4 regions of the Rufibacter aurantiacus genome follow, and region 1 is predicted to be linked to each of the others. Evidence: riboswitches for the same ligand, from Rfam matches in the RefSeq annotation. Region 1 holds a riboswitch; each other region holds the start of a gene.
What was found. Region 1 has a riboswitch for S-adenosylmethionine ahead of J3P34_RS01130 (SusC/RagA family TonB-linked outer membrane protein). Riboswitches for the same ligand answer to the same signal wherever they lie in the genome.
Positions count from the first base shown of each region.

Region 1 (7,383 bases):
CGGAGCTTCTCAGTTAAGGCGGGATCCTGGATGGCGGGTACTTTCGCGATAAGGTTGTTAGCCAGGTTGATCACGCGGTAAATCTGCCGCCAGGTACTCAGGATGGAGCTGTTCTCAGACTGGATGCCGTTGCGGTCAAACTGCCGGTAAAAGTCAAAAGACCCGATTGACTCTGCCTCGTCGGAGGACAGGTACGACAAAGCCGGATAGTCCAGGCCGTAGTAGCTGTTGCTCTGCAGTTCGCTGTAGGTTCCCAGCAGGGCAGCCTGCGCGCCGCGGGCATCTACCAGGGCCGTGGAAGACAGGACCTCGGTGGCCGGGTCCGGCTCCAGCAAATCGCAACTGGAGAACAGGACGGCGGCGGCTAAAACGAAGGTTTTATAGGAAGTGAGTATGGTTTTCATGGCTGTTTTTTAGAAAGTAACATTAGCACCTATCTGGAAACTTCTGGGCTGCGGCACCACTGCGTGGTCAATACCTAGCACGTTCTGGTTGTTCGCGGCTACATTCACCTCAGGGTCAAGGCCGCTGTAATTGGTAAGCGTCCAGAGGTTAGTGGCCAGCGCATATAGGCGCAGATTGGAGATTTTGAAGCGGTTCACTAGCTCGGTAGGCACGTTGTAGCCCAGGGTGATGGAGCGAAGGCGCAGGAAAGAACCGTCTTCCAGGTAACGGCTGCTGGGCAGGGTGTAGTTGTTGCCTCTTTTGGTCAGGCGGGGCACATCGGTGATGTCGCCGGGTTTCTGCCACCTGTTCAGCTGGTTCGGGAAGAAGGTGATGCCGCTCTGGGTACCGCCGTGCTCCATAAAAAAGCGGTTCAGGTTGATGATGTCGTTTCCGGACTGGAAATACAATAACGCCCCTAAATCGAACCGCTTGAAGCGCACGGTGTTGTTCAGACTCCCGAAGAAATCCGGTGCGCCGTTGCCCATGATCTTGCGGTCGGCGGTGGTGATGGTGCCGTTCTTGTCCACGTCATCGTACACGGCATCGCCGGTCTGCGGGTCTACATACAGTTGGTCATACACCCAGAAAGCGAAGAGCGAGTTGCCTTGCTCCATTCGCACCCAGTCGCGGGAGTGGGCGGTGATAGGCGTAGGCAGTTTCTCAATACGGTTCTTGTTCCGGGCAATATTGAAATCAGTGGACCACTGGAAATCATCTTTCTGGATGTTCACCGAGGAAATGCTCAGCTCCACTCCTTTGTTGCTCACCTCGCCCAGGTTCTCATACACGCTGGAATAGCCCAGTTTGGAAGGCACCGGCACCTGGATGAGCAGGTCTTTGGTGTATTTGCTGTAGTAGTTGGCCTCCACTTTGATGCGGTTCTGCAGGAAAGCCAGGTCCAGACCCACGTTCCACTGACGGGTGGTTTCCCAGGTCAGATCGGGGTTGCCCAACTGGCTGGGGCTGATGCCCGGGTTGTTCTGGTAGTTTCTGCCGGCTCTCCACAGGCTCTGTGAAGGGAAGTCATTGATGCCGTTCTGGTTACCGGACAACCCGATGTTGGCGCGTAGCTTGATTTGGTCAAACGGCAGGTTTTTCGCGAACGCCTCCTCTGAGACAATCCAGGACGCTCCTACCGACGGGAAGTAGCCCCACTTGTTACCCGCCGCAAACTTAGAGGAACCATCGGCGCGCAGGCTACCGTCCAGGCTGTACTTGTCTCTAAACGTGTAACTCGCCCTTCCGAAGAAAGACACCAACCCGTTCTGGCTCGAAGAAGTGCTCCCCGTCTGGATGGAAGATGAAGCGATTTCCTGGAAATTATCGCTCGGGAACTTCTGGCCCGAGAGCGTCAGGAAGTTGTACTTGGTGCTTTGGAGGGTATTTCCCAAAACCAGGTTCAAACGGTGGTCATCGCCCAAAGCTTTGTTATAGGTCAAGACCTGCTCGTTGATTAGGGTCACCAGGCTGGACTGCGTGTTGCTGCCGTTTCCGGCCGGAAGGCCCACGCTGATCTGGGTGTTGTTGTAGACTTTGTCTATGTAGCTGTTGTAGTCCAGGCTCCAGCTTGATTTGAACGACAAGCCCGGCAGAATCTCGTACTCGGCGTACAGGTTCCCGATGAGGCGGTTGCTGTGGCCCTGGATGTTCAGGTTCTCAATCAAGGCCAGGTGGTTGTCAAAGATGCTGTGGCGGGCATAGCTGCCATCCTCGTTGAACACGGGCAAGAACGTCTGCACGTACAGGGAGGAGTTAATCACCCCCTGCGCACTGTTGTCGTTGCGGCTCACGTTACGGTGGCTGTACGCGCCCGAGGCACTGATGCCCACCGTCAGTTTCTCGCTCAGGTTATGGTCAAAGTTGAACCGTCCGCTGAAACGCTCAAACTGGGCAGGTTTCACAATCCCTTCCTGTAAGAAATAACTGCCCCCAATAAAGTACCTGCTTTTGTCTGACCCACCCGAGGCTGACAAATCATAGCTCTGGGTTTTGGCGGTCTGGAACACATCCGGGATGCGGGAATAGGTGGTCTGCTCCTCCGGTAAGCCGCGGCCTCCTTCAGCTTTCGGGCGGAACGGCCGGGCAGCGAAAGCGCCGCCATCGTTCAGGAAAGCCTCATTGATGAGTTCGGCCTCCTGCTGCGCGTTCACTGTTTCATAAAGCTTAGGCGCCTTGGCCCAACCGAAGTACGTCTGAAAACTGATTTTGGAACCCGCATTCAGTTTGCCGCGCTTCGTGGTGATGAGCACCACCCCGTTCGCTCCCCTGGACCCGTAAATGGCCGTGGCGTTGGCGTCTTTCAGTACCTGAATGCTCTCAATATCTGTGGGGTTCAGGTCCGCCAGCGGATTGAAAGTCTGTCCACCTAAACCAAGGTTGCTCAGTGACTGATTGTTGATGAACACGCCGTCAATCACATATAAAGGCGAGTTGCTGGCATTGATGGAAGTGGCCCCGCGCACACTCACGCTGATACCGCCACCCGGCGCGCCGCTGGCCGAGGAAATCTGCACCCCGGCCGCTTTTCCTTGGATGAGTTGGTCGGGAGAAGTAACCGGCAAACCCCGCAGGTCTTCCACGTTCACGGTACTCACCGAGCTGGAAACTGCCCGCTGCGACTGCGTCCCGTAGCCCACTACCACAATCTCGTCCAGGCTTTTGGTGTCTTCTTTCAAGGTCACGTTCACGGTGGCTCCGTTCACCACCGCTTCCACAGACGTGTACCCGATACTGGAAAACACCAGCGTCTGGCCAGATGTTGCCGGAATGGAATAACGCCCCTCGGCGTTGGTGAAGGTGCCGCTGGTAGTGCCTTTCAGCACCACGCTTACGCCTGCCAGGGCTTCGTTGCCTTTGGTACCGGTCACCTGCCCTGTCACCGATTGGGCCTGGGCAAAAGCAGCATGGGTCAGCAATATTGCCAATAATACCCCTAGACTTACTAGACTTTTTAGAGTACTACTTGTATACGTTTTCATTTTTATAAAATAATAAAGACAAGATGATTCTTACCCGGCCTCAGGACGACACCGGTGATTCTTTTAAAGAAGCGAAAGGAGGATGTTAGCGCCTCGAATCCTGTATCAACAACAGCACATTCGGGCGAAGGTGGGCATGGCACCCATGGCTGGGACAGCGGGATAAGTGTGGAAGGATGTTCCGGAGGGAACATAGTTCTCCGGGGAAGAGAAGGGTAAAGAATGGTCCATAATGAACTAAGTTTGAAAAAAAGAAGACAAAAGCGCGCGTCACCGCAGGGTGAACAAGGCTACGCCAGGAAAGATGGAGGTGATGCCAGTTCTAACAGCAACAACAAGCCTGCATAAGCAGGATCTGCCGGGACGCAGGATGGCTGTTAGTAGTAAGGCGGGTGTTCAAACGCTGTAAGTGCATGGTCATTAATTTATAGTTCCCAAAAATGGGCAGGTGTTAGCACCTTTTCGGCGGGGCCGAAGGTTGCTAGAGGGTCCTGGAGCCTGCTCTCTCGCCTCTTCTTTATAAATCTCCAATAAAGATGCCCTAAAGGTAAGGGCACAACTTTTACAAAAACAACCTTTTTGCAGAAAATAATTTTTCCAAGTTTTCCTTAGCACTCCAACCAAATACAAATAATCCAACAAAGCAGAAAAAAATAAGCCCTTCTCCTACTTATAATTCAAATACATTTTTTTGAATCAAATACCCACTAGAAGGTTCACTGTAGAAGAGAATTCTGAAAACAATAAGTCTCTGGCTGTTAACCACCTCCACTCTAAAAGTAGCACGCATATAGTCCCCCTTTGAAGGGGGACATCCAGGCATCGTATCTAAAAAGTGAGTATTTGGAAAGCGACCGCTAGTAGTGTGTTAGCCGTTGTTGGTGTTATCACCAACAACCAAATCTGCGGTGGGCGGCGCAAGGACACCCACAAAGGATTGCCCCTACAGTCGTGAATACGGGTGATCAGCATGTGTTGTCATCCCCCTACCCCCTTCGAAGGGGACGGAATATGTGTTCTTTTTTTAGAGTACTATGCCTACAGAACAATGCCATTAGATTGGAGGAAGGTAACCAGGAAGGTCAAGTTGCCTTTACAGGAGCATTTCTCTGGGTTTTCTTTTTCAGGGCTACTTTTTGGAAAACAGGTAAAAAGCGGGTGTAGCCTAGAGTTTAGGCTGGGTTTAGCAACCCTGTATCTGGTTAGTTTGTATCTTACGCGCCAGAACCCTTAATCTTTCCTCTGTGAAATCTGTCCTTTCGTTGTTCAAGAGTGCCCCTAAAGTAAAAAACGCCGCCTACTTCAGTCCGGGCGAGGATTGTCTGATGGCCATTCTGGAGTTTATCGGGGCGGCTACGGCATCGCTTAAGATTTGCGTGTTCACCATCTCAGATGACCGTATCACCAACGCAATTCTGGCAGCATACCGGAAAGGGGTAGACATTCAACTGCTCACGGATAATGAGAAGCTTTTTGACAAGGGCTCAGACATCAGGCAGTTAGCGCAGGCGGGGATCGCTGTTAAGATAGACAACACCCCTAATCACATGCACCACAAGTTTGCCATCATGGACCACACGCAGGTGCTCACCGGCTCCTATAACTGGACCAGAAGCGCTGCCCTGTACAACCATGAGAATGTTCTGGTCACTTCAGACGCCCACGTGGTGGCAGGTTATTCAGGTGAATTCAACCAGCTGTGGAAAGAAATGGAGCGCTTCCGGTAAACGGATAGGGCCAGGTTACTGATCGGTGGGTTTAGGACTGCCTGGTTGGATTTGGTTGAGCTTCATGCGTACCAAAAACTCGCCAAACTGGGCATTGTCATAGGTAGAGCAGTTGTCAATGATGAAGCCTTTGAGACCATTCTTTGTCTGTACCGCGTACAGGACCGCCACGCTATGGGCGCCTCTGAATTGCTGAAACCGATGGTAGGCATCTACCTGTACTTCTTCCGGGGCGAAAACCTCCTGGGTCTCCGCGCAAAGCCATCCCTGTGGGCTGTATTGAAAGTTGTGAGAATATCCTTGCTGGTTTAAATAGGCCAGCCCCTCCTTCATGTCTTTGAATTCTTCCAGCCTCATGCTGTTTCTACCTCCTCGTGCTTTTCTTGAAGCCCTTACAAGACCTCAAACTTTTCTGTGTAGCCCAACCCTTCTGCCGGATAGATTAAACAGCCTGACCTTTCTAAGAAGCCTGTACCAAATGGTAGGCTTCCTCAAAATCCGGCACTACGCTGAAAAATGGTTCCACCCGCAGGAGTTGCAAAATTTGCCGCTGCTGTCGGCTAAGATTCAGCAGGGTAATATTTACCTCATAGACCTTTAACAAAAGCAATTGGTTCACAAAGTGACAGAATCCCAGCGATTTAATGCATTTCAGGCTGGCGCAGTCTACCCAGATATTGACCTGTCCGCCCTGGCGCGTACCCTGCAGCCGGCGTAGCAGACGCTGGTCAGACGCATCAAGGTCTTGCTGCAGCACAATAATTACTTTTTCGCCTATCTTTTCTGTGATGATCCTCTGCATGGCTTTCCGTCTCATTTGATTACTCTTCGGTTGATGTAAAAGGCATTTGGGTAAGGTTTTCATCCTGCGGCCTGGCAAGGGAATGGCTTCCGGCTGGGGCACCACCCTCTTTTCGGCGCAGCCATTTCTTCCCATTATCTGGTGACTTGAGCCAGGTTTTCCTGTATTTGGGATGAAAGGTCATAGGTTTTCTATTGCAGGGTAGAGATTGGAGAGGCCTAAACAGAACAGGTAAAATTTATATTTAAAACTCCCCTTGGATACTATGCATACGCGCTACGCCCCCTGGAAAGTGCCGGAACAAACACGGCAAATAGCCAGAGAAAACACGGAATTTTATAAAATACCACCCTACCGGCCGCAGACTTTGACTTTATTAAGGACGGTTTATACCTCTCAACTCTATTTTGCTCCAAAATCTGGAAAACAGAGCCAAAAACGGCTCATCAGTAAATTCCCTACTCCATTTCAGTATTTAACGGACCAACTGCGCCCCTTGCAGGCCGTACACTCAAACACCGGTACAGAACCCGGCACGTGCCATACAACTAAAAGACACTACCGTTATGAAGAAAAACTTCGTCATTGCTATTCATGGAGGAGCCGAGAACCAAAGCCGCGAAGAATTGGGCGAGGCCAAAGAGGCCGCCTATCAACAGGGCCTGGAAAACGCCCTGATGGCCGGCTGGCATATTCTGGAGCAGGGAGGCAGCGCCATTGATGCCGTAGAAGCCGCCGTGAAAAGCATGGAAAATAACCAACTTTTTAATGCCGGCCGTGGCGGAAGCCTGGCCAAAGACGAAAGCATTGAGTTTGATGCCGCCATCATGGACGGCAAAAACATGAAGGCGGGCGCCGTGTCTGGGGTCAAGCACGTGAAACACCCTATCACCCTGGCCAAAACCATTATGCAGCGTTCCCCGCACGTTCTGCTCACCAGTATTGGGGCCGAGAACTTTGCCATGGAACAGGAACTGGAAATGAAAGGCGATGACTACTTCAAAACCGAGGAAAAGATAAAGTCTCTGAGGAAGGCGAAGAAGAAAGAGAAGGATGAGCTCCTGAAAGACACCGTAGGCGCTGTGGCCCTAGACATGGACGGCAACCTGGCCGCGGCCACTTCTACCGGAGGCCTGGAAAACCAGTACCCCGGCCGGGTGGGTGACTCTCCCATCATTGGTTCCGGCACCTACGCCAACAACGAGGTGGTAGCCGTTTCCTGCACCGGCGATGGCGAGGGCATCATGCGCGCCAACGTGGCCCATGAACTGTACGCCCTTATGAAATATAAAAAGCTGCCTTTGAAGGAAGCCGCACAGGAAGCCATGACTGTGTACAAAGACCGCATTGAGGGGGACCGCAACTTCATCGCACTGGACCCGCAGGGCAACGTGGAGTTCAGCTTTGAGACCGCCCTCATGTTCAGGGC
Region 1 is NZ_JAFMSV010000001.1:287,250-294,632, forward strand. It holds gene J3P34_RS01125 (RagB/SusD family nutrient uptake outer membrane protein) at 1-404, opposite strand, end outside; gene J3P34_RS01130 (SusC/RagA family TonB-linked outer membrane protein) at 414-3,371, opposite strand; SAM riboswitch class I at 3,848-3,951, opposite strand; gene J3P34_RS01135 (phospholipase D-like domain-containing protein) at 4,670-5,152, shown strand; gene J3P34_RS01140 (hypothetical protein) at 5,168-5,509, opposite strand; gene J3P34_RS01145 (STAS domain-containing protein) at 5,613-5,954, opposite strand; gene J3P34_RS01150 (hypothetical protein) at 5,974-6,138, opposite strand; gene J3P34_RS01155 (isoaspartyl peptidase/L-asparaginase family protein) at 6,521-7,383, shown strand, end outside.

Region 2 (7,383 bases), on a different contig from region 1:
AAACCATGGCTGCGGCTCTTTTGCATATGGCCATTCTGATATTATAAAGCAACGCTGAGAAAAGCACTGGGGGTAGGGCCACGCGGCCGGTCTCATCTGGTTGAGCGTTCAGGTATGTAGCTATACTTTCTTTGGAGATCAGCGCTTTCTTTGCTTCCTCTGGCGCGGAAAGTCTATTATTGATCGTGGTATCCAATTCTGGCATACGCTGTTCCAGAATTTCTCTGATTAGGCCAGACTCATGCAGATTAAGAGGTACAATAGGGTTATTCATAGTTTTATTCAAGTTAAAGTGAATGTATTAGATTGTTTGACGCTTAAAAGCCTATGCTACCTGCCTTTGACCGTTTAATGGGACACGAACGGAAGGCAGTACTTCCCATTGTACCTGGGCGGCGGCTCTGGCTATTTGTTCCACAACTCTGATATTTACATACTCCTGAGTACTGTGTTCATTCCACACTCCTGCTGAAAGATTAGTGCATTCAGGAATGATATCTGTAAAAACAGCCGTATCAGTGTATATACCAGTAGGATCTGCAGTATATTCTACTCCTTGGAGTCCGAACTGATTGGACAATGTCTTGGCGAACTGATCACTGCAGCATCTTTCTCCTCTTTGATGCGTGATAATGGAACCTTCCTTCTTCCTGTCAAAAGCTACTGCTCTTTGGAATTTAGAAAAGAACAGCTCATTACCACGCAATGCTGCCCTGCTGCCAATTGTACCCCTCTCCTCTCCCACAAAGAAGAAATAAGTACCTGGCACCCTTTGACTGATCAGGTACAGCAATATGGTGACACCAGCCTTATTATCACCTCCCAGGATAGTTGTTCCATCCGTAGCAATGATGTCTCCATTTATAACATGATTTACCTTCTCTCTATAGTAAGAGCAAGTATCTAAATGGGAAGTAAACAACGTTGTTGACTCTCCAATGCTGATAAAGAAATTACCGTTCAGGTCTTCTTCTATGCCCTCTGGTAAGTACTGTTTGATGGTATGTTCCTCTCCATAAGGAACTGTGTACTGTGTAAGATTCAAAAACGTGCTTTTGAAATTGAAGAGATTGGTTTTAGTCATGGAATATCTTTTAAGATTAAAAAAACAGGCATAGGGACTCTGAGCAGCCAATTGAAAGCCACTGAAACATTTCGCAAATGCAAAGTCAGGAATATGAATATTTATATATGTATCACCACCAATAAGGTGGCCTCAGACTTACAGTCTAGTGTTAAAAGCCTTGGCTATGAATAGTCCTTAAAGTTGCAGAGCTACTAAGAGCTTTTGAGAAGCAACTCTTGTTAGAAGCTATAAACTCGGTTAACAAAACCTGCTGTTGAAGCATGATACAAAGGTATAAGGTGCGCTTCTTATTTTGAATTTCCCGCAAGCTTGCAGGATTGACTGCCTTGGTTACAATCGTCGGATTCTTTTCCGCATGGCATACAGCATGCCACACATTGATGAAATCGTATTTCCTTCCAAAACCTCATCAATGGAGGAAATCTGTCTGGTGAACCTAACTTTGGCCCAATTGGTCCGTGAGTCCATCACATTGTGGTGGGTAAAGCCGGCTTCCATGGCAAGAGCGGCAAGGTCCTTCCGGGTTTCTGTCACCATATCATTCAACTCGACGGCACTTCCCCCAAACACCAGCTCTTTTTTCTCCCTATCTGACAGTTCAAGGAGTATAATAGCATGTACCTGTATCATCAACTGGTAATTCACCCCCTGCTCCAAACTGTAGGCAAGGTCATGCTCCCCTTCGCTCCTGATACCAGAGATGGCACCTACAGATCGGTAGAAATCCTCCCTTAAATTCAGTAGTCGGTAACTCTCCCTTTCTTCCACCGGTTTACCGGCCTTGATCTCTTCCACTACTTGTGACAAGGGGATCCCCAGTCCTTTTATGGGGTTAGTCTGGATAAATGCCCACATGGGATTCCGCATATAGGAGGTGTGCATTTTCCCAACCGGGACCTTTTTCACCAGCACTTTATCTGCCAGGGAAAGCCCCAGGAACTTATAGATGGTACCAAACATTCCAGATCCAATATACAGGGGAAGGATAGCGGGCTCAGGTGATTTTTGCAGATATTGATGCCAAACCTCTACGTAGGCTCCCATGAACATATTCTGCTCATACCATTGTCCTCCCAGCCTCCGGGGGTTCTTTATGATTAGTCTGCTGAAGGTATAGGGTGCATAGGTTTTAATCTGCTCGCTATGCTGTAAGATTAATTCAATGTTGTTACTCAATAAAGACAGTTCGCCCATGATTTGCTTTAAAAATTAAACATAGTTGACCTAAGACCCAAACTGAAAGGCTGTAAAAGCCTGCCGGGATGAGCCATGGCACTTTTAAAAGGAAAGCTTTGGGCGATGTAGCGCTTACAGCTTTTTTTCGGCAGAAGCCGCGCATTGCTTTGGCACCGATGGAGCTTAAACCCGGTTGCCGTACCTAAAGGCACTCTTAATGCTTTGTAGAATGCTGTCACTGGTTTATTCAGGACAGTCATAAATTATAATACAAATATAGCGAATTAATATATATAATCAAAATAATACTTACATTTACTAGATTAGCTCCCTAAGTAGTATTTATTTGTACTTACCAATCTCAAATATTCTTAAGTCCAGCAATAATCGGTCTAAATCATTAGTTAACGCAGCTTTCACAGGTAAAGAAGCTATGTTGCTGATTGAAACAAATTATAAATATACCATACCTGTCTAATTCTTCAATCTCGTTTATCCTTCTGAATTCATGGACATCCTTTTTAGAGCAATCCCAAAACACAATTTTGATCCAAACAAGATATATCATGGATTGCAGACCCGTAGGGTTCCGAGCAACGTGCCATATTTGATTGACAACATCTGGGAGCTACTACGCCCAACCGAAGCTCCCAACCGACGGCATTCGGTTTATGCCAGCCCTTCCCCTGAACTTGCTTTAAATAGCGCCAGCTCGGGCAGCAATGACCGAAATGACTACTTAACTTGTCAGGTTGAAATAATTGGTGAGATCAAACTTGCTCATCTTAATATCGAAGATGCCAAATTCCACCAGGACATAAAGAAGCTATCTAGATTAGTCCCGCAATTATTACACGAAAACTTCAGTGAACTTCCAGTGGAGGAGAAATCAAGGTTTGCTTCGCTTTACTTACCAGTTGTTTCCAAAGAGGAACTCTTAAGCACATTAGATAACACTAGATCTGGCGAGATTCTAAAATCTTTAGAGGAAAACTCTACTTTCTGGTCAGATACTAACTTCACACTGCAAGATCACAAAGGTGAGTTGTTCTTTGAACTTTTAGACGGTGCTTACTACAAACTTCATCCAATAAGTTAAAGCCTATTACTGGATCACCTTAAATGGAATAGGAAGATTAGCATAAATTAATAGTAGCAAATCTTACTATTCCATTTAGTCAAAAACTTCGTCGATGATGAAGCCCAGCAATATTTGATCAATCACTGAGAGCAATTCTCTTCTTCCATCTAATCACGGCATCATCTTCTTCAAACCCTTCCATTGCAAGTTCCATGTTCATTTTATTAAAAATATCAACAAGACCATAAAGTGCACTGCAATTCCTATTTCTACTGTCTTCACAAGGATAGGGGAAGAAAGTCCAGGTTTGAGTTTTGCCATACTTCTCATTCAAATAGTCAAGATAACTCTTCCAGTTAGGTTGACGGAACTCAATGAAGTCTTCGCCACAAAACCAGCCTTCCTTTCCCTGTTGTTCCGCAAAGGCACCACCCAAAGAACTCGTTTCGGCATATTTAATACCAGAATGTTTATCCCCCGCTGGAGAGGAGTTTTTATCACTAAATTCTGGTGAAAACTCCACAGCATTATACTGTTTGAATTCTTCCACGAAATTCAAATGCAGGTAAGTATCCTCTCTGATTAGTTTCTTAAAGGTCTCTTCAATAACTTTTGACCTTTCTTTTCCGGTGACTGATTCAGGGTTATTCAACATCATAAGATATGAAAACAAAAAGGCACTGGGCTTTACAAGGGTATCTACCCAATGTATTTGAATTTAATTGAAGATTGATTATTTCCGAAGTTTAAATTTAGAGTATTCCTCTTCTAAAAAACTCGCAACTGGCTCCCATAACGTTACTGATTCGTCCATTCTTTCAAACACCTTCGCATGATTTTTATCCCCAAAGTTGTGCATTTGGGTGAATTTAAGATGGAATCTATCAACTGAACAACATCTTTTAAACAAGTTCAAGAAGAAATCAAATGATTGACAATAATTGACTAAAGATATTTCTTATACCAAACTATCAATATTTAACTTTATTTTGCAGAGAGCTGAGAAATAAACTCATAACAGCCTGACTGTCTAGTTTTACTGCTTTATTTTTGTTCATTAGAAATTGGTTGCCTGCAAACTGTTCATTGTATTCGCCTCCGACTAAAGATGGGTAAAGGCAACCTAATTTCTTTTTCTGCTTTGCAGCATACCGTACCGATTCCATAGTGCCTCCGCTTAGGTCGGTCTCTAAAATAATCACGCCTTTGCTTAAGGCTGTCTGCAGGCGGCCTCTGGCAATGTAGGTGCCTCTTCTGGCCTTCTCTCCATAAGCATACTCACTCAGCAGCAATCCCCCCTCTTCCAGGATCCTTTGGGAAAGGTTTTGATTTTCCCCAGGCAGTATGTCATGCAGGCCGCCAGCCATCACTGCAATGGTTGGAGCATGGCTTTCAACTGCTGCCCTATGGGAAATAGAATCACAGCCTGCCGCAAGACCGCTGACAATGGTGAAGCCTTCCCTGGAAACCAACTGCGCCACTTTCGGCCCTTCTTTCCGGGTGAAAGCAGAGGGTTCCTTTTTCCCCAGGATAGCGACGGCCTGGTTGTTCAACACCTCCAGGTTTCCTTTGACATGAACCAGCAAAGGCATGTCTTCCATCAAACGGAACGCCTTTGGGTAATCTGCGTCAAAGCGGGAAATGATCCTGATTCCGTTCTCCCCGGATAAGGCCATAATACGTTCACTGACTTTACGCGCAACCGATATAGCTTCCAGGGGAGGCACCATACAGGTTCCGTACCGGTTATAGGCCGCCGCAAACAGGCTAACCACTCCCCTGTTTGCACTCGGAAAGCCTCTCCGATACTCAGTTAAGAACCTGATGACAGTTTCAATAGAACGGGACGTGATACAGGAAATATTCTCCAGCAACAGTAAATTGGAAGGTTCTATCATATTTTTTTATTTAAGGTTTGAAAAGACATTCCCTCCTATATTGCACTTTGGGGCTTTCCATGATAAGGAAAACAGGCCATTTTACCCGAAAGTACCGGGCTTAGCCGTCAGTTTACCGCAAGCTTGCCAAGCCCGTTATAACCCGGAATAATTCCAGATCTTGCGTTCACAGACATTGCCTGGTGACATCAACTGTTGGCCTACCACAGGCATAGGTATTTTCAATCCCTTGGACAAAAACCAATATGGCGGACTACACAGACCAAATTCTAAAGGAAGCCCATCGCAGAAGCCTCGGAAACCTGAAGCAGGTAAAGGAGAGCAGTCTCTGTGGCTGCTTCTGCTGCACCAGAATCTTTTCCGTCACTGAATTCCCCGAAGGGTGGTTTCCAGAGGAAGGAAGTAGGGGTGAAAAAACAGTTCAGTGCCCTTACTGCTGCCTGGATGCAGTTTTAGGAGATGCGTCTGGTTTTCCAGTAACTGACCAGGGCTTTATCTATGCCATGAACAGGAGATGGTTCGGTGGGCGGGTGGGTTGAATTCTTTTTACCATATCACCTTTACTTACCTGGTACTAGGCGTAAACAATCCTGTACCCACCGTTTATCTGCCCCCAATAAAAAGGACAGGTCAATACACTTTCTCTGGTTTGTGTGTTCTCGAGAGCTCTTTCTCACTTATGAAATAGTAGTAATCTGTTTTTTCCTTCACACATGATGCCCAGGTAGTCTCAATCAAAAACCGGAAACCCTCCACCTCCACCATATTCCAAGCATGGTTTGTTATGGGGCTATTATTCGCCTTCCCTACTACCCGAAAGGCTTTGATTCCAGCCTTTAAGCACATTTCCTGAAAAAGGTAACTGAAACCGCTGCACACCCCTTTGTTCGCCTTGAAAGTTGTCAGGCCATCATAAATACGGTAGTTATAATCATAGTAGATTTTGTGCACGATCCATATATAAATGGCACGCACTTTCTCGAAATCATATTTTAACTCTTTGGTTAAAGCCCAAGCCTGATTTTCAATACTGGATTGCTTTTCTACCAGCAACGCATCTCTGTCTACCTCTGCGTAATCATACTTCTTTATGAATTCCCTGAGTGCTTCTTTATTTGCAAGCTGCAGTGCCTCTTTTGTTGGATATACCCGCCAATAAGCCGGAACCGTGTCACCCTGGAGTGCCAGGACGTCCACAAGCAACTTGGAAAAGGCTAGTTGATTTCCTGCAATGGCTTTCTCCAGGGACTCTATTATATGTTCCCTGAACTCCTGATATTGCGGTTGCACCAGAAACTGCCTAGCGCTGTCCAGCACCAGCAATCTTCTATACAATCCTATTGATTCCTTTAACGAACCTGTTCTATTTGCAAGAAGCCGGCTTGATAATTTGTAATGGTAATACCGTACCTCGTTACGCATGGAATACTTCAGGCTGCCTTCTTTACCGAACCTTCCTTTCTCCAGCAACCTGATCTCTTCCAGTACTTTTTCATATTGCCCCCTGACAAAAAGCCTTTCCACTTTTCTGAAGGAATAGCTTTCAGACGCCGTAGCAAATTGGCAATACCCTGCCATACCAAGCACCAGCATGATCACTTTCAACTTTGGAATTGATTTAGCCATGACTCTCGGTAGCATAGGTTAAGGTTTTATTTCTATAGGGGTGCCAATGGCAACAGCGTTATACAATTCCTCGATTTCCTCATTCGTCACCGCCATACAACCGGCTGTCCAGTCATAGAGAAGGTGTAGCCTACCCAAAAAAGGAACTTTATTGGGTAGGCCGTGGATCTTGATACTCCCTCCGACCGGCTTGCCAAGCTGGGCGGCCTTACGCCTGTCAGAGGCATTAGGGTAGGAGACGCCCAGGTTCCTGTGGTATCCACTGTGGGGGTTCTTATCGTTTATGGTATAAAGACCCTCCGGCGTTTTGTTATCTCCCTCAAACTGTTTATCCCCGACAGGCTTTTTACCTAAGGAAATTCTGTACGTTTTCACCAGCTTACCGCCTGAATAAGCCAGTAATTGCCGTTCTGATTTAATGACAACCAATTTGTGTATTATAACACTATTTGTTAAACCTGAAGAACCAATTCCTTTGCTTATAACATAAAAGAAAACAAACAGGGCAAAAACAA
Region 2 is NZ_JAFMSV010000002.1:301,032-308,414, forward strand. It holds gene J3P34_RS06675 (hypothetical protein) at 1-274, opposite strand, end outside; gene J3P34_RS06680 (hypothetical protein) at 326-1,084, opposite strand; gene J3P34_RS06685 (hypothetical protein) at 1,418-2,281, opposite strand; SAM-I-IV-variant riboswitch at 2,394-2,489, opposite strand; gene J3P34_RS06690 (hypothetical protein) at 2,871-3,362, shown strand; gene J3P34_RS06695 (hypothetical protein) at 3,481-4,002, opposite strand; gene J3P34_RS06700 (DNA-processing protein DprA) at 4,316-5,242, opposite strand; gene J3P34_RS06705 (transglutaminase domain-containing protein) at 5,873-6,883, opposite strand; gene J3P34_RS06710 (L,D-transpeptidase family protein) at 6,887-7,383, opposite strand, start outside.
Region 2: another riboswitch for S-adenosylmethionine. It lies ahead of J3P34_RS06685 (hypothetical protein); the one in region 1 lies ahead of J3P34_RS01130 (SusC/RagA family TonB-linked outer membrane protein).

Region 3 (7,383 bases), on a different contig from region 1:
GGGTCATGAAGAGGTAGACTTGGTTACTCCTTCTGATTTATGAACATCTATAAGTCCTTGGCTCCATAAGCCAAGGACTTATCTTTTTGCCTTCATGTAATTAACTTAAAAGGAGAACAGACTTTATGATCGCTTGTCAAGTTCCCGTGAAAAGCAATTACTCAACATTAGAACTTGGCTGCGCGTAAAGTCTGCAGAACCAATTCCCTGTTCCATGGACGCCGCCCAACACCAGATACAACACCATTTCCCCCGCAGTACCCAATATGACCCCACATGGGTGCGCGAGCATTCCATGGGTGAGAACGTGCTCTTCAACCTGGAAAGCATCACCTCGCTCATTCCATTGCAGAAAGGCATGCGCGTACTGGACCTGGGCTGCGGCAAAGCGGCCAGCTCCATTTTCCTGGCCAAAGAGTTTGGGGTGCAGGTCTGGGCCGTGGATGAAGCCATCACGGCCACGGCCAACTACAAACGGGTACAGGAAGAAAACCTGGAAGACCAAGTGTTTCCGCTCCAGGCCGATGCCCGCTCCCTGCCCTTCCCCGAGGAATACTTTGATGTGGTGCTGGTCATTGACTCGTACACCTACTTCGGGACCGATGACAAGTACCTGCCCTATATCTGCCGTTTCCTGAAATCAGACGGATACATTGGCATAGTGGACGTTTGTTTCAAGGAGGAGATAGAGACCATTGACCAGGTGCCCGAATTCCTGCGCGCCGATTTCCAGAACTACTGGTACTACGTCCACTCGGTGGCCTGGTGGCGCAAACTGTGGGAGAAAACGGGCTTGGTGCAGATCAAGAACGCCGAACTGCTGCCCGCCGCCGACCTGATCAGGGAACAATACGTGCGAGATTTTGAGGAACACGGCCAGAAAAAAGACCCTTTTGCGCGCGGGCTCAAAAAAGATACCGACCACCAGATCAGCTTCTTCCGGCTGGTAGGCCAACGCACCTCCCGCGAGGCTTACCTGCAATCGTACAAAAAAGGCTAACTTGCCAGCCGGGTTTTCAGCCAGAAAGCCATAAGGTGTCTTTGCCTGTTTTTATGCACAGGTAAAATAATAGCGGGTTCTCAGCAGTTTTAGAGAGACAAGTACCGTTCTGCTTTCTTTTGCAAAGATTCTTTTTACTATGAGAAACAAACATCTTATTTTTGGGCTGGGAATACTGATGCTCTCCTTTGCGAACCTGCAAAGCGCCCAGGCCCAGAAAGCGGGCTTAGGCCTGCGGGTGGGCGGTTACTCGGCCGGCATCTCGGGGAAATATTTCTTCAGAGACGCCGTTGCGTTTGAGGGAATCCTGGGAACAGGCCTCGGCCGGAGGGGTTTTCAGTTAACCGGTTTGTTTGAGTTGCATGCCCCGGCGTTTGCCGTACCGGGCCTGCAGTGGTTTTACGGAGGCGGCGCACACGTAGGCGCTTTCCGCGGAAGGTACTACTTCAAGTCCTCAAACAAACACTATGTAGAAAACTATGACAGAAACCTCGCTACGGTGGGGATAGACGGAATTGTAGGTTTGGAATATCAGATTACGGAAATTCCGATTTCACTTGGGGTCGATTTTAAGCCATTTATCGAAACCAACAGAGCGGGACTTTTCTTGTATGGCGACGGAGCTCTGACCGTCCGCTACACATTCTAATGCTTCCCCGAACCTACTTGAAAAGCCTGCCTCGTGCAGGCTTTTTCTATTTCCGGCCTTTCCGTTTCCAAGCTGATTTTGGGAAAACAGGGCTTAAACGTTTGTCAATTAGCCTTGCGCATTCCGGCATTCAAGAAGGGTCTTTGAGTTCTTGAAAAAAACCTAACCCTACCCCTCCCATGAGGGGAATTTTCTGCCTGTAGTTCTTACTTCAATTTCTTTCTCCAAAGGCTCTGGTTCAAGTTTTAAACTTGGACCTACCATAGGCTGAAGTTTTCAACTTCAGTGAGGTGATAGCCTCAGGAAAGGGCTTGGGATTAAGCTCCTCATGCTACTGCCTTGGAACATCAAAAAATATAGATTGAAAGGTTCCCATTTTTGATACTTTGTGTTTTGGGACTGTTTTCCGGGAAACATGGCTAAAATGGTTTTCCAGACTAGTAACGAATGTGGCTTCGGCAAAAAGAACACCCACCCCTGCCCCTCTAAGTAAGGGGATTACTATAACCACTGAAATAAAGCCTTTTCAAGTGATTTTGGGATCTGGTTACCGGTGGACTGCATTCCTCTGCAGGCTACTCCAGCAGCTTGATTTCCAGATGGCCTGCGTAACGGTAAGGATTCCGGCCTTCTGGATATAGAATGCGGTCTACAAAATCAAGGTTTTCGTGTACGTTGCGGTTGGTTTTAATGACGGGGTCCACGTGAATGGCGCCTTCAAAGGTGATGAGCCGGGCCGTGGGTTTACGCGTAACCTCGTTCACCTTTCTCTGCATGTCCACCGACTGCTTGTAAGGCACCACCTGATCGCCGGTACCATGCACCAGGAGAATGGGCGGGAACCTGGGGGTAACTAATTCTATGGGGTTGGCATTGTGGGTTTTGGTTCGGTTGGTGCGCACGTCAAAGCCCATGATTTTGTTTGCGAGCGGGGTTCCGGCATCAGTAAGGGCGCTCACATCGTGCACCGCGCACCAGCTTACCACGCCTTGTACTGCGCTGGAACTGTCTTTGCTGCCCATAGTCAAATCTTCAAAAGAGGGCTTGTGATTGGTGGCGGCCAGCATCTCGGCGATATGGCCTCCTGCCGAGGCACCCCACACCACTAGGTTCTTCGCATCTAACTGGTACTTGCCGGCGTTGGCCCTGAGGAACCTAATGGCAGCTTTGGCATCGTGCAAGGGCTTGGGCCATTTCACTTCATCAGACAACCGGTAATTCACTGATACAACCGCGTACCCCTGAACAGTAGCCTGGAAAACGGGTGCCACCGCTTCTGACCGCTTGTCTCCGGCCATCCAACCACCCCCGTGGAACAGCACAATGGTTTTGTAAGGCGCCACTCCCCGGCGGGGATAAATAATATCCAGCGTCTGCCTAGGGTTCTGGGTTCCCGCATACGGAATATTCAGCGCGGTTCTTTTGAACTGCGTCATGTCAATCCGCTTTTCCTCTCCAGTGGTCTTGGAAGTAAATTCCCCCAAATCAATTGGGTTGGAGGCTACTTCCTGTTTGTGCTGGCTGTCACGCGCATTCTCCCCAGATTTATGGCATCCCAGAAAACTAAGGCAGAAAAGTACAGTCAAGACAAAGGGGCGGCTGCATACATTCCGTTTCATGGTTGAGGTATCAGCAAGCTGCAGATAGTTAAGTTTTGTAACGCATTTCTGAGAGGAGAAGCCAGCCATGCTTCCTTAGTTATTTCTCAATAGTTTACGTAAAACCTGCCTTAACGCCGCAGGTATACGGCACCAATCCGCGGGTCTGTAAAAATCGTTACCACAGAAAGGTAAACAGGGAATGTTGGCTGGGTTTCTGGGCGTTTGCAGAATCCAACCGCAGCCCGTATCTTTGCTAATGCTTATCAAGAAAGACGGAGGGATTAGGCCCAGTGATGTCTTAGCAACCCAATTCAGTTGGGTGCTACTTCCTACCCGCTGCACCTACGCGCCGGGGGAGATAAGTGACGGAACTCCTACGCACCTGCGCCCGCCACTTTCCTCTGCCCTTTCTTGAGCCGCAACTAACCCTTTAGGTTTGCACAAGATGACCCGCATTGAGGAAGAAGTAAAGAAACGCATATTAGTCTTAGACGGTGCCATGGGTACCATGATCCAACGGTACAACCTCCAAGAGGCCGATTACCGTGGCGAACGCTTCAAAGACTACCATCTGGATGTGAAGGGCAACAACGATTTGCTCTCTATTACCCAACCCCACATTATCAAGGAAATACACAGCCTCTACTTTGAGGCCGGCGCCGATATTGCCGAGACCAACACCTTCAGCGGCACCTCCATTGCCATGGCCGATTACGACATGCAGGACCTGGTATACGAGCTGAACTACGAATCAGCCCGCATTGCCCGTGAGGCCGCCGACGAGTGGACCTCCAGAACGCCGGAGAAACCGCGTTTCGTGGCCGGAGCCATCGGGCCCACCAACCGTACCGCTTCTTTGTCGCCGGACGTGAACAACCCAGGTTTCAGGGCTATCACGTATGATGAGTTGGTAGAAGCCTACACTGAGCAGGTGCGCGGCCTGGTAGACGGAGGCGTGGATCTGTTGTTGGTGGAAACCATCTTTGATACGTTGAATGCCAAGGCGGCGCTGTTCGCCATTGACCAATACAGCCAGCAAACCGGCAAGCGACTGCCGCTCATGGTGTCTGGTACTATAACCGATGCCAGCGGACGTACTTTATCCGGCCAGACCGTGGAAGCGTTCCTGTACTCAGTGTCGCACATGCCGCTGTTGAGTGTGGGCTTTAACTGCGCATTAGGTGCCAAGCAGTTGCGCCCGCACTTACAGTCTCTGAGCAAGGCTTCTAAGTTCTATATAAGTGCCTACCCCAATGCGGGTTTGCCTAATGCCTTCGGGGCGTACGACGAGACGCCGGAGCAGATGGGCCAGCACATCAAAGACTTCCTGGACAACAACTTCGTGAACATTGTGGGCGGTTGCTGCGGAACTACGCCGCCGCACATCAAAGCCATCGCGGAGATCGCCAAAGAATACCCGCCGCGTCCGCGCCCACAATTACCGGCTGTTCCTACCTATTCCGGTCTGGAGCCACTCACGGTGTTTGAAGGCTCTAACTTCATTAACATTGGCGAGCGCACCAACATAACCGGCTCCAAGCAATTCAAACGTCTGATTCTGAACGAGCAGTATGAGGAGGCCTTGGCCATTGCCCGTCAGCAGGTAGAGAACGGCGCTCAGATCATTGACGTGAACATGGACGAAGGCATGCTGGACTCTGAGGCGGCTATGACCCTGTTCCTGAACCTGATTGCCTCTGAACCAGACATCGCCCGCGTTCCTATTATGATTGACTCCTCTAAATGGAGCGTGATTGAGGCCGGATTGAAGTGTGTGCAGGGCAAAGCCATTGTGAACTCCATCAGCTTAAAAGAAGGCGAAGCGGTGTTCAAAGACCACGCCCGCAAAGTACGCAGCTACGGCGCCGCCGTGGTGGTGATGGCCTTTGACGAAGAAGGCCAGGCCGATAACTACGAGCGTCGTATCCAGATCTGCGAACGCGCTTACAACATCCTCACCAAAGAAGTGGGTTTCCCCGCCGAGGACATCATCTTTGACCCCAACATCCTCACGGTGGCTACGGGCATGGAGGAGCACAACAACTACGCCGTAGACTTCATCAACGCCACCCGCTGGATCAAGCAGAACCTGCCGGGTGCCAAAGTGAGCGGCGGGGTGAGCAATATTTCCTTCTCGTTCCGGGGCAATGACCCGGTGCGCGAGGCCATGCACTCTGTGTTCCTGTACCACGCCATCAAAGCCGGTCTGGACATGGGCATCGTGAACGCGGGTATGCTGGAAGTCTACGAGGAAATCCCGAAGGACCTGCTGGAGCGTGTGGAAGACGTGTTGTTGAACCGTCGTCCGGATGCCACCGAGCGCCTAGTGGAATTTGCCGAGACGGTGAAGAACAAAGGCAAGGAAGTCGTGCGCGACGAGGCCTGGCGCCAGGAACCGGTGCAGCAGCGTTTAACGCACGCGTTGGTGAAGGGACTGGTAGAATACATTGACCAGGACGTGGAAGAGGCCCGTCACCTGTACCAGAAACCGCTGGAAGTGATTGAAGGTCCGTTGATGGACGGTATGAACGTGGTAGGTGACCTGTTCCAGGAAGGCAAAATGTTCCTGCCGCAGGTGGTGAAAAGCGCCCGCGTGATGAAAAAAGCGGTAGCCTATTTGCTGCCTTATATTGAAGAAGAGAAGGTACGCGCCGCCGCCAACGGAGACACTTCTACCCGCCAGACCAACGGAAAAATCCTGATGGCCACGGTGAAAGGGGACGTGCATGACATAGGCAAGAACATTGTGGGCGTGGTACTGGCCTGTAACAACTACGAGGTGATTGATTTGGGCGTGATGACGCCCGCCGATAAAATCCTGGATGCCGCCCGTGAGCACAACGTGGACGTGATCGGACTCAGCGGTTTGATTACCCCGTCCCTGGACGAGATGGTGCACGTAGCCCGCGAAATGCAGCGACAGAATTTCAACGTTCCGTTGCTGATTGGCGGAGCCACTACTTCGCGCGCGCATACCGCCGTGAAAGTGGCGCCGGCCTACAACGGCACTGTGGTGCACGTCTTGGATGCCTCGCGCAGCGTGCCCGTAGTAGGCAACCTGTTGAGCCCCGATAACAAGGAGAAATTCGCGCAGGAAACCCGCCTGGAGTACGACCAGATGCGCGAAGGCTATTTGAGCCGCCAGAAAGACAAGAAATACCTGCCGCTGCCGCAGGCCCGCGCGAACAAATTACCAATCGATTGGAAAGCAGAGGACGTGTACACCCCGGCCAAAACCGGCGTGCAGGTGTTCCAGAACTTCCCGCTGGAGGAACTGGTGCCGTACATTGACTGGACGCCGTTTTTCCAGGCCTGGGAACTGCACGGCAAATTCCCGAAACTTCTGGAAGACGCCGTAGTAGGCGAAGCGGCTACCAAACTGTACGCCGATGCCCAAATTCTGCTCAAGCGCATTGTAGAGGAGAAACTGCTCACCGCCAACGGCGTAGCGGGCTTGTTCCCAGCCAATAGCATAGGCGACGATGACGTGGAAATCTACACCGATGAGCAGCGCAACCAGGTGTTAACGCACTTCCGGACCCTTCGCCAGCAAGGCCAGAAAGGCCCGAACGTACCTAACTTAGCCCTGGCTGATTTCGTGGCTCCCAAAGAAACGGGCCTTCAAGATTACACTGGCGGCTTCGCGGTAACCGCTGGTATTGGCCTGGACGAGCTGGTGCAACAGTTTGAAGCCGACCATGACGATTACCACAGCATCATGGCCAAAGCCCTGGCTGACCGTTTGGCCGAAGCCTTCGCTGAGAAACTGCATGAGATTGTCCGGAAAGAGATTTGGGCGTATGAGCCGGAAGAAAGCCTCACGAACGAAGACCTGATCAAGGAAAAATACCAGGGCATTCGTCCGGCTCCGGGTTATCCCGCCTGTCCGGACCATACCGAGAAAACGACGCTGTTCCAGTTACTGGACGTGGAGAAGCACACCGGCATCACCTTAACCGAGAGCCTGGCCATGTACCCTACGGCCGCAGTGTCTGGCATGTACTTCGCGCACAAACAGTCACGGTACTTCGGGCTGGGTAAGATCGAGAAAGACCAGGTCACCGACTACGCGCAACGCAAAGGCATGAGCGTGGAGGAAACGGAGCGTTGGCTGTCACCTAACTTGAATTACT
Region 3 is NZ_JAFMSV010000002.1:888,168-895,550, forward strand. It holds gene J3P34_RS08960 (Ig-like domain-containing protein) at 1-17, shown strand, start outside; gene J3P34_RS08965 (SAM-dependent methyltransferase) at 215-1,000, shown strand; gene J3P34_RS08970 (hypothetical protein) at 1,140-1,649, shown strand; gene J3P34_RS08975 (alpha/beta hydrolase) at 2,225-3,268, opposite strand; SAM riboswitch class I at 3,508-3,615, shown strand; gene metH (methionine synthase) at 3,696-7,383, shown strand, end outside.
Region 3: another riboswitch for S-adenosylmethionine. It lies ahead of metH (methionine synthase); the one in region 1 lies ahead of J3P34_RS01130 (SusC/RagA family TonB-linked outer membrane protein).

Region 4 (7,383 bases), on a different contig from region 1:
CCAGCTTAGAGATGGTGATTAACTTGGTTACGTGCTCTTGCAAGCCGGTTAAGATAAGAACCCCTCCGGAAGAGTTGCAAAGACGGTTTGCAATCAGGATAGAAGACAATCCGGAAGAATCAGTATATTTTACGTTGGTAAGATCCAGGATCAGGTTGGTAATACCTTCTGCATTCAACTTCACAAACTCAGACTTCAAATCGGGCGCGATCGTGGTGTCTAGCTTTTTTTCATCTATGGTGATGATGGTGTAATTCTCTTTTTTATCAATTGTGTACTTCATAAGTAACAGCAAAAAGGTTTAGAGTGCGAATCTACCAATTTTTGGTGGAATATCTTTAACAATGTAATCTAAAAAATGTTGGCCGCAATACTTTCCTGTAGCGTATGTGGCTGACTGGCATAGTCCTGGGGAACAAACTTTTTGCCTAGTAACTGCTCGTACAATTCAATGTAACGCTGTGAAATCTCTGATATCTTGGCGTCGGTCATTTCAGGGACCTGCTGTCCCTCCTTGCCCTGGAAACCATTCTCAATGAGCCATTGACGTACAAATTCCTTTGAAAGTTGCCGCTGTGGTTCACCCTTGGACTGCCGCTCCTGATAACCCTCTGAGTAAAAGAATCTTGAGGAATCGGGCGTGTGTATTTCATCTATCACATAAATGATGCCATCTGCTTTCCCAAATTCATACTTGGTGTCCACCAGGATCAATCCGCGCTCTGCGGCCAGTTCTGAACCCCGTTTGAACAGCGCCCGGGTGTATGCCTCTAATTGTACATAATCTTGTTCGGCCACTATTCCCTGGCGCAGGATTTCTTCCCGGGAGATGTCTTCATCATGGCCTTCGGCGGCTTTGGTGGTAGGGGTAATGATAGGCTCAGGGAAAGGGTCATTCTCGCGCAGACCCTCGGGCAGGGTAACCCCGCAGAGGGTGCGTTTGCCGGCGCTGTACTCGCGCCAGGCGTGGCCGGCCAGGTAACCCCTGATCACCATCTCCACTTTAAACGTTTCGCACTGACGGCCAATAGTCACATTGGGCGCCGGGTGGCTCAAAACCCAGTTGGGTACCACATTGGCGGTAGCCTCCAGAAAAGAGGCGGCAATCTGGTTCAGCACCTGGCCCTTATAAGGAATAGCGCGGGGTAGCACCACGTCAAAGGCCGAAATGCGGTCTGTGGCCACCAGAGCTAATTTGTCTTTGAAATAATACACGTCGCGCACCTTGCCTCGGTAAAAGCCGGTCTGTTGCGGAAAATGGAAATTGGTTTCTTTTAACGCTTGCATAGCAGATAACTAAGGGAGGCAAAGTTAGGAAAGGATACAGACGGGGCAAGAATATTTCTATTTTCCGGTCTGGTTTTATCTGCCTCCTCATTTACTAACATTTGTTGGTTTTTTAAAATAATTCGCAAAAATTTTTAAAAATTATTTGGGGTTTAGTTTTTCGTTGATAGATTTGCAGCATCAAGTCAATTATTCCGGTAGTTGATTTATAAAGAAGAGCGGAGAGACAGGCTCAATGAAGCTCTAGCAACCTACCAGCCGTGTAAGGTGCTAAGTCCTGATCCTAGGGGACATATTGCCACCTGGGGAATATAAATTGATACGAAGATGGAAAATCAATTCAACGCCACTTCTGACAATGCAGCGCCGCGCCTGACCATGGCGGCAACAGGTATTACCCATTCTATTATCCCTTCCATTACGCGAATGTGCACTATGTCCATTATGGATATTTGTTGCTGTTGTCGTTAATCCCTCCAGTTAATTAATTTTTTCTCAGGGGCCTGATGCACAGCAGCTTCAGGAGGAAACCTGTAACCTGTTTGTATTTCTGGCTCTTGAATTTGTTCAATTCTTCAATTGTAACCGGCTAATATCATGTCTACTTCATATCGTTTTGAAACCCTTCAGCTGCACGCTGGCCAGGAAATAGATGCCACCACCCGCTCACGCGCAGTACCCATTTACCAAACCACTTCCTACGTGTTTGAGAATGCCGAGCACGGCGCCAACCTGTTTGCCCTGAAGCAGTTCGGGAATATTTATACCCGTATCATGAACCCCACCACCGATGTGTTTGAGAAACGCATCGCGGCTTTGGAGGGGGGCGTGGCAGCGGTGGCCGTAGGCTCAGGCCAGGCGGCCCAGTTCATTGCCTTGAACAACATCCTGCAGGCAGGAGACAATTTTGTTGCTTCCAGCAACCTGTATGGCGGTTCTTACAACCAGTTTAAAGTCGCTTTCAAGCGCCTGGGCATTGAGGTGCGTTTTGCCAAGAACGATGAGCCTGCCACTTACGCCTCGTTGATTGATGAAAACACCAAAGCTCTTTACCTGGAGACCATCGGGAACCCCCGGTTCAACATTCCGGATTTTGAGTCTATCGCGGCCGTGGCTTCCGGGCACCAGATTCCGCTGGTGGTAGACAATACCTTTGGCGCAGGTGGTTACCTGTTCCGTCCGCTGGAGCATGGGGCTAATGTGGTGGTGGCCTCCGCCACCAAGTGGATTGGCGGCCACGGTACCAGTGTGGGTGGCGTGATTGTAGACGGCGGCAACTTCAACTGGGGCAACGGCAAGTTTCCGCAGTTCAGCGAGCCGTCTGAAGGCTACCATGGCCTCAACTTCTGGGAAGTATTTGGCGCCAACGGGCCGTTCGGGAACATCGCCTTCGCCATCCGGGCCAGGGTAGAAGGCCTACGTGATTTCGGTCCGGCCTTGAGCCCCTTCAACTCCTTTCAGTTGATTCAAGGGTTGGAGACGCTTTCCCTGCGGGTAGACCGCACGGTGCAGAATGCCCAGGCTTTGGCTGAGTGGCTGGAGAAGCATCCTTTGGTGGAAAGCGTGAATTATCCAGGCCTGCCTTCCAGCCCCTACCATGAACTCGCCAAAAAGTACCTGAAACGCGGTTTTGGGGGCGTGCTAAGCTTTAACCTGAAGGGCGGAAAAGAAGAAGCCGAGGTGTTTGTGAACAGCCTGGAGCTGGTAAGCCACCTGGCAAACGTGGGCGATGCCAAAACCCTCATCATCCATCCGGCCTCTACTACCCACCAGCAGCTGAACGAAGAAGAGCAGCTATCAGCCGGGGTAACTCCCACGCTGCTGCGAGTGTCAGTAGGTATTGAGCATTTAGATGATATCAAAGCAGATTTTGAACAGGCGTTTGCCAAAGTGAAAGTAAGAGAACCTAAGTTGGAGAACGCAACTACTGCGTAAAGGCCATGTTAAAAGGACGCGTTTTTAATTACACCGAAGAATTCACGTTGGAGTCCGGGCGATCTTTGCCCGGTTTCCAGCTCTTTTATACCACCTGGGGCACCCTCAACGAGGACCGCAGCAATGTGGTGTGGGTTTGCCACGCTTTCACTGGCAACGCTTTTGTGAAAGACTGGTGGGGAGATTTGTTCGGCGAAGGAAAGACCTTTGATCCTGCCAAGCATTTTATAGTCTGCGCCAACTCCCTGGGTAGCTGCTACGGTTCTACCGGACCTTTAAGCCTGAACCCAGATACCGGCAAGCCATACTATCACACTTTCCCGGTTTTAACCATCCGTGATGTGGTGCGGGCCTTTGATGCTTTACGCGAACATTTAGAAATAGAGCAGATAAACGTACTCATTGGCGGCTCCATAGGCGGCCAGCAGGCCCTGGAGTGGGCTATTGAACATCCGGAAAAAGTCAAGCGCCTGGTACAGGTGGCAGGCAACGCCCGGCAATCGCCTTGGGCCATCGCCCTGAATGAGAGCCAGCGCATGGCCATTGAGCAGGATATTACCTGGCAGTTGGCCACCGATGACGCCGGACTGGAGGGAATGAAAACAGCCCGTTCCGTTGCCTTACTATCTTACCGCACCTATAACTCCTATAACCAGGCGCAGCGCGAGGGTTCTTCAGATTTGAAAAGAATTTACCGGGCGGCCAGTTACCAGCGGTACCAGGGCGAGAAGCTGGCCAAGCGCTTCAATGCTTATTCTTACTGGCAGCTCTCCAAAATCATGGACAGCCACAACGTGGGACGCAACCGAGGCAACACAGAAGCAGCATTGCGCCAGGTAAAAGCAGAGACCCTGGTTATTGGCGTGGATACTGATCAGTTGTTCCCATTGGTGGAGCAGAAATACGTGACCCGGTATATTCCCAATGCCACTTTCCAGGTCATTCACTCAGAAGCCGGGCATGACGGGTTCCTGTTGGAGACAGACCAGCTAAGCCGTCACTTAGATACTTTTTTACAGAAAAAACAACAGAGAAAAACATGGATTCCCACCGTCTTCTAAAAATCGGCTTGTTTGGGTTTGGCTGCGTAGGCCAGGGCCTGTACGACATACTTTCCCGCGAAGAGGCGCTTCCGTTCAAAGTAGAACGCATCTGCGTGAAAGACCCCAAAAAACTGCGACCTTTGCCCTCAGAGAGTTTCACCTATGACTGGCACCAGGTGCTGCAGGATGACTCTCTGGACATTCTGGTGGAAGCCATCAGTGATGCCAATGAGGCCTACACCATTGTGGCCGAAGCTCTGCGTCGCGGTAAAAGGGTGGTGACTGCCAACAAAAAACTGGTGGCCTACCACCTGCCCGAGTTGCTGGCTTTGCAGCAGGAGTTCGGAGGCGTGCTGTTATATGAGGCTGCGGTGGCAGGGGGGATACCTATTATCAGAACGGTAGAGGAATATTTTTCCAACGAGCCGCTGGAGCGGGTGCATGGTATCCTGAACGGTTCGTCTAACTACATCCTCAGCCAGATCTTCAAACTGCAGAAAGGCTATGCCGAGGCCCTGAAAGAAGCCCAGGACAAAGGCTTTGCTGAACTGGACCCCTGGTTGGACGTGGCCGGAGCCGATGCCCGCCACAAGCTTTGCATCTTAACGGCGCACGCATTTGGCAGAACCATTGCCCCAGAAGAGTTGGCCTTCTTCGGGATAGATCACCTGGGTGGCGCAGACGTGGAATATGCCAAGCAAAGCGATTCCGTCATCAAAATGGTGGCCTCGGTGCACTTAACCTCAGACGGGGAGTTGGTACCAGTGGTGCTGCCTAGCCTGGTAGACGCCTCAGACGATCTGTTTGTGGTGGAGCAGGAATTCAACGGGGTGGTGGTGCAGGGCACCTACTCTGGTCCGCAGTTGTTCAAAGGCCGTGGTGCCGGCGGGCACCCCACCGGAGCCGCGGTGCTGTCAGACATTGTTTCCATCAGCAACGGTTATTCTTACGGTTATAAGAAGCTGGGCAAAACCACCAATGCTCCGGCCTTGGCGCTGGATTTTGAACTGGAGGTATACCTGCGCAGCAGTGAGCCAGAACTGGTAGCCGCATTGGGCTTAACCAATCTGCAGAACGTGCAGCGGGATAATGATACCTTCAGTGTGCTGGGTACAGTTTCCTTGGGCAACCTGATCAAAAACCAGGACCACATCAGAAAAGCCGGCGCCTACATTATGGCCCTGTCTTCTGACTTTGTGGGCGCACCCAGAAAAAAAGTGAAAGTACAGCAGGAGGTTTCCTGATACTTCAGATCCAATTTGAAAAACATTTCAGCATCAAAAGCGGATTATCCGCTTTCAAAGAATAGCTAGTTTATTTAGTTCGTTCAATTACGCAGACACCTGGCTATAAGCCGGGTGTTTACGTTTATGGCCTATTTTAAATAAAACGGTCAATATAACATAGCCTGGCTCAAGGATCATTAAGTGCTGTTCAGACCAGCATACTTCTTGGGGGGCTGTTTTAGGTCTCTTTTTCCGGAATCACCTCTAAAAAAGAACTGCTTGTTCTGGGAATTTCCTTTAGCTGAAAGGGCTTAGCTGATCTAAAATCAGCCTGAAAAAAAACTCCGTTCTGGCGCTGATTTTTAGAAAACAGCACCAGAACGGAGTTCAAAAATTGAAAGCTGGATAAGCTTTATGAAACGCTAAGAAAGGTACACAGCTTTCACGCGGTCGCGGAGGTTGTACTCAGAAACCATTACCTCGCCATAGGCACCGGCCGTCCGGATGGCCACCAGGTCACCGCGTTTGGTCTCGGGCAGTTCAATGGCCTTGGAGAAGCAGTCCGTTGATTCACAGATGGGGCCTACCACGTCATAGGTTTTGGCGGGTAGGTCGCTGGTAAGGTTCTCAATCTTATGGTACGCCTGATACAACGCCGGGCGCATCAGTTCGGTCATGCCGGCATCCAGAATCACGAAGTTCGTTTTCTGGCCGTGCTTCATGTACAGCACTTTGGAGATGAGGTTTCCGCTGGGTGCTACTAGAGCTCTGCCCAACTCAAAGTGCACCACCTGGCCCGGGCGTTTGTCCAGCAGTCGCTCAAAAATCCCGAAATAAGTGGCGAAGTCGGCGATGGGGTTTTCTTCAGGGGTACGGTAATCCACGCCCAGGCCACCGCCCACGTTCAGGTGCGGGAAAATGAGCTCGCGTTCTTCAAACCAGTTCTGCAGCTCGTTCACCCGCAAACACAGATTTTCAAAAGCCCGCAGATCAGTGATCTGAGACCCTATATGGAAGTGCAGCCCGATGAGTTTCAGGTTAGGCCAAACTGCAAATTGTGGCAACAGTTCCTCCAGTTCCCACACGTTGATCCCGAACTTGTTTTCCTCCAGCCCGGTAGTGATGTGCTTGTGGGTGTAGGCGTCCACGTTAGGGTTGATGCGCAAGGCAACCTGCGCAAATTTCCCTTTGGCGGCCGCCAGTTCCTGGATCACCTCCAGTTCCTGGACCGATTCTGAATTAAAGCAAAAGATATTGGCGTCTAAGGCAAAGTTGATCTCAGCATCAGACTTGCCAACGCCCGCAAACACAATCTGCTCTGGCGCGAAGCCTGCTTCCAGGGCCCGGCGCACCTCGTTGCCGCTCACGCAATCCGCCCCGAACCCTCTTTCCAGGATCTCGGCCAGGATAGGGGAGTTCGCGTTCGCTTTCAGGGCATAGTGCACATGGTACCCGTATTTCCCGGCTTCGGTTTTGGCTGTGTCCAGCGTCTGGCGCAACAGGGAAAGGTCGTAGGCATAGAAAGGGGTAGGTTGCTGAGAGAACGCCTTCAGTTGTTCTTTAAGCATGGTTTTCCTCTCTTTCCTGGAACACGCCTTCGTTGATAGAAAGCAAAGCATCTTCTTTATGGATGGTATTCACTAAAAAGCTGATGTTGTTTTTGCTTCCGCCGTAAGAGATCATCCGTAGTGGGATATGACCCAGCGACTGCACCACTTTGAGGGCAGCGCCCGGCTTGTCTTCCATGAAGTCGCCTACTACGCACACAATGGTCAGTTCCGTGTCAATCTCCACTGTTCCGAAGCGCTGAAGGGCCTCGGTGATCTCCGGCAGATAGGTGATGTTGTCAATGGTAAGGGAAACGGCTACCTCAGACGTAGTAATCATGTCAA
Region 4 is NZ_JAFMSV010000003.1:778,474-785,856, reverse strand. It holds gene J3P34_RS13785 (STAS domain-containing protein) at 1-283, opposite strand, end outside; gene J3P34_RS13780 (phosphoribosylaminoimidazolesuccinocarboxamide synthase) at 352-1,287, opposite strand; SAM riboswitch class I at 1,491-1,605, shown strand; gene J3P34_RS13775 (O-acetylhomoserine aminocarboxypropyltransferase/cysteine synthase family protein) at 1,885-3,222, shown strand; gene metX (homoserine O-acetyltransferase MetX) at 3,228-4,283, shown strand; gene J3P34_RS13765 (homoserine dehydrogenase) at 4,262-5,509, shown strand; gene lysA (diaminopimelate decarboxylase) at 5,914-7,059, opposite strand; gene J3P34_RS13755 (aspartate kinase) at 7,052-7,383, opposite strand, start outside.
Region 4: another riboswitch for S-adenosylmethionine. It lies ahead of J3P34_RS13775 (O-acetylhomoserine aminocarboxypropyltransferase/cysteine synthase family protein); the one in region 1 lies ahead of J3P34_RS01130 (SusC/RagA family TonB-linked outer membrane protein).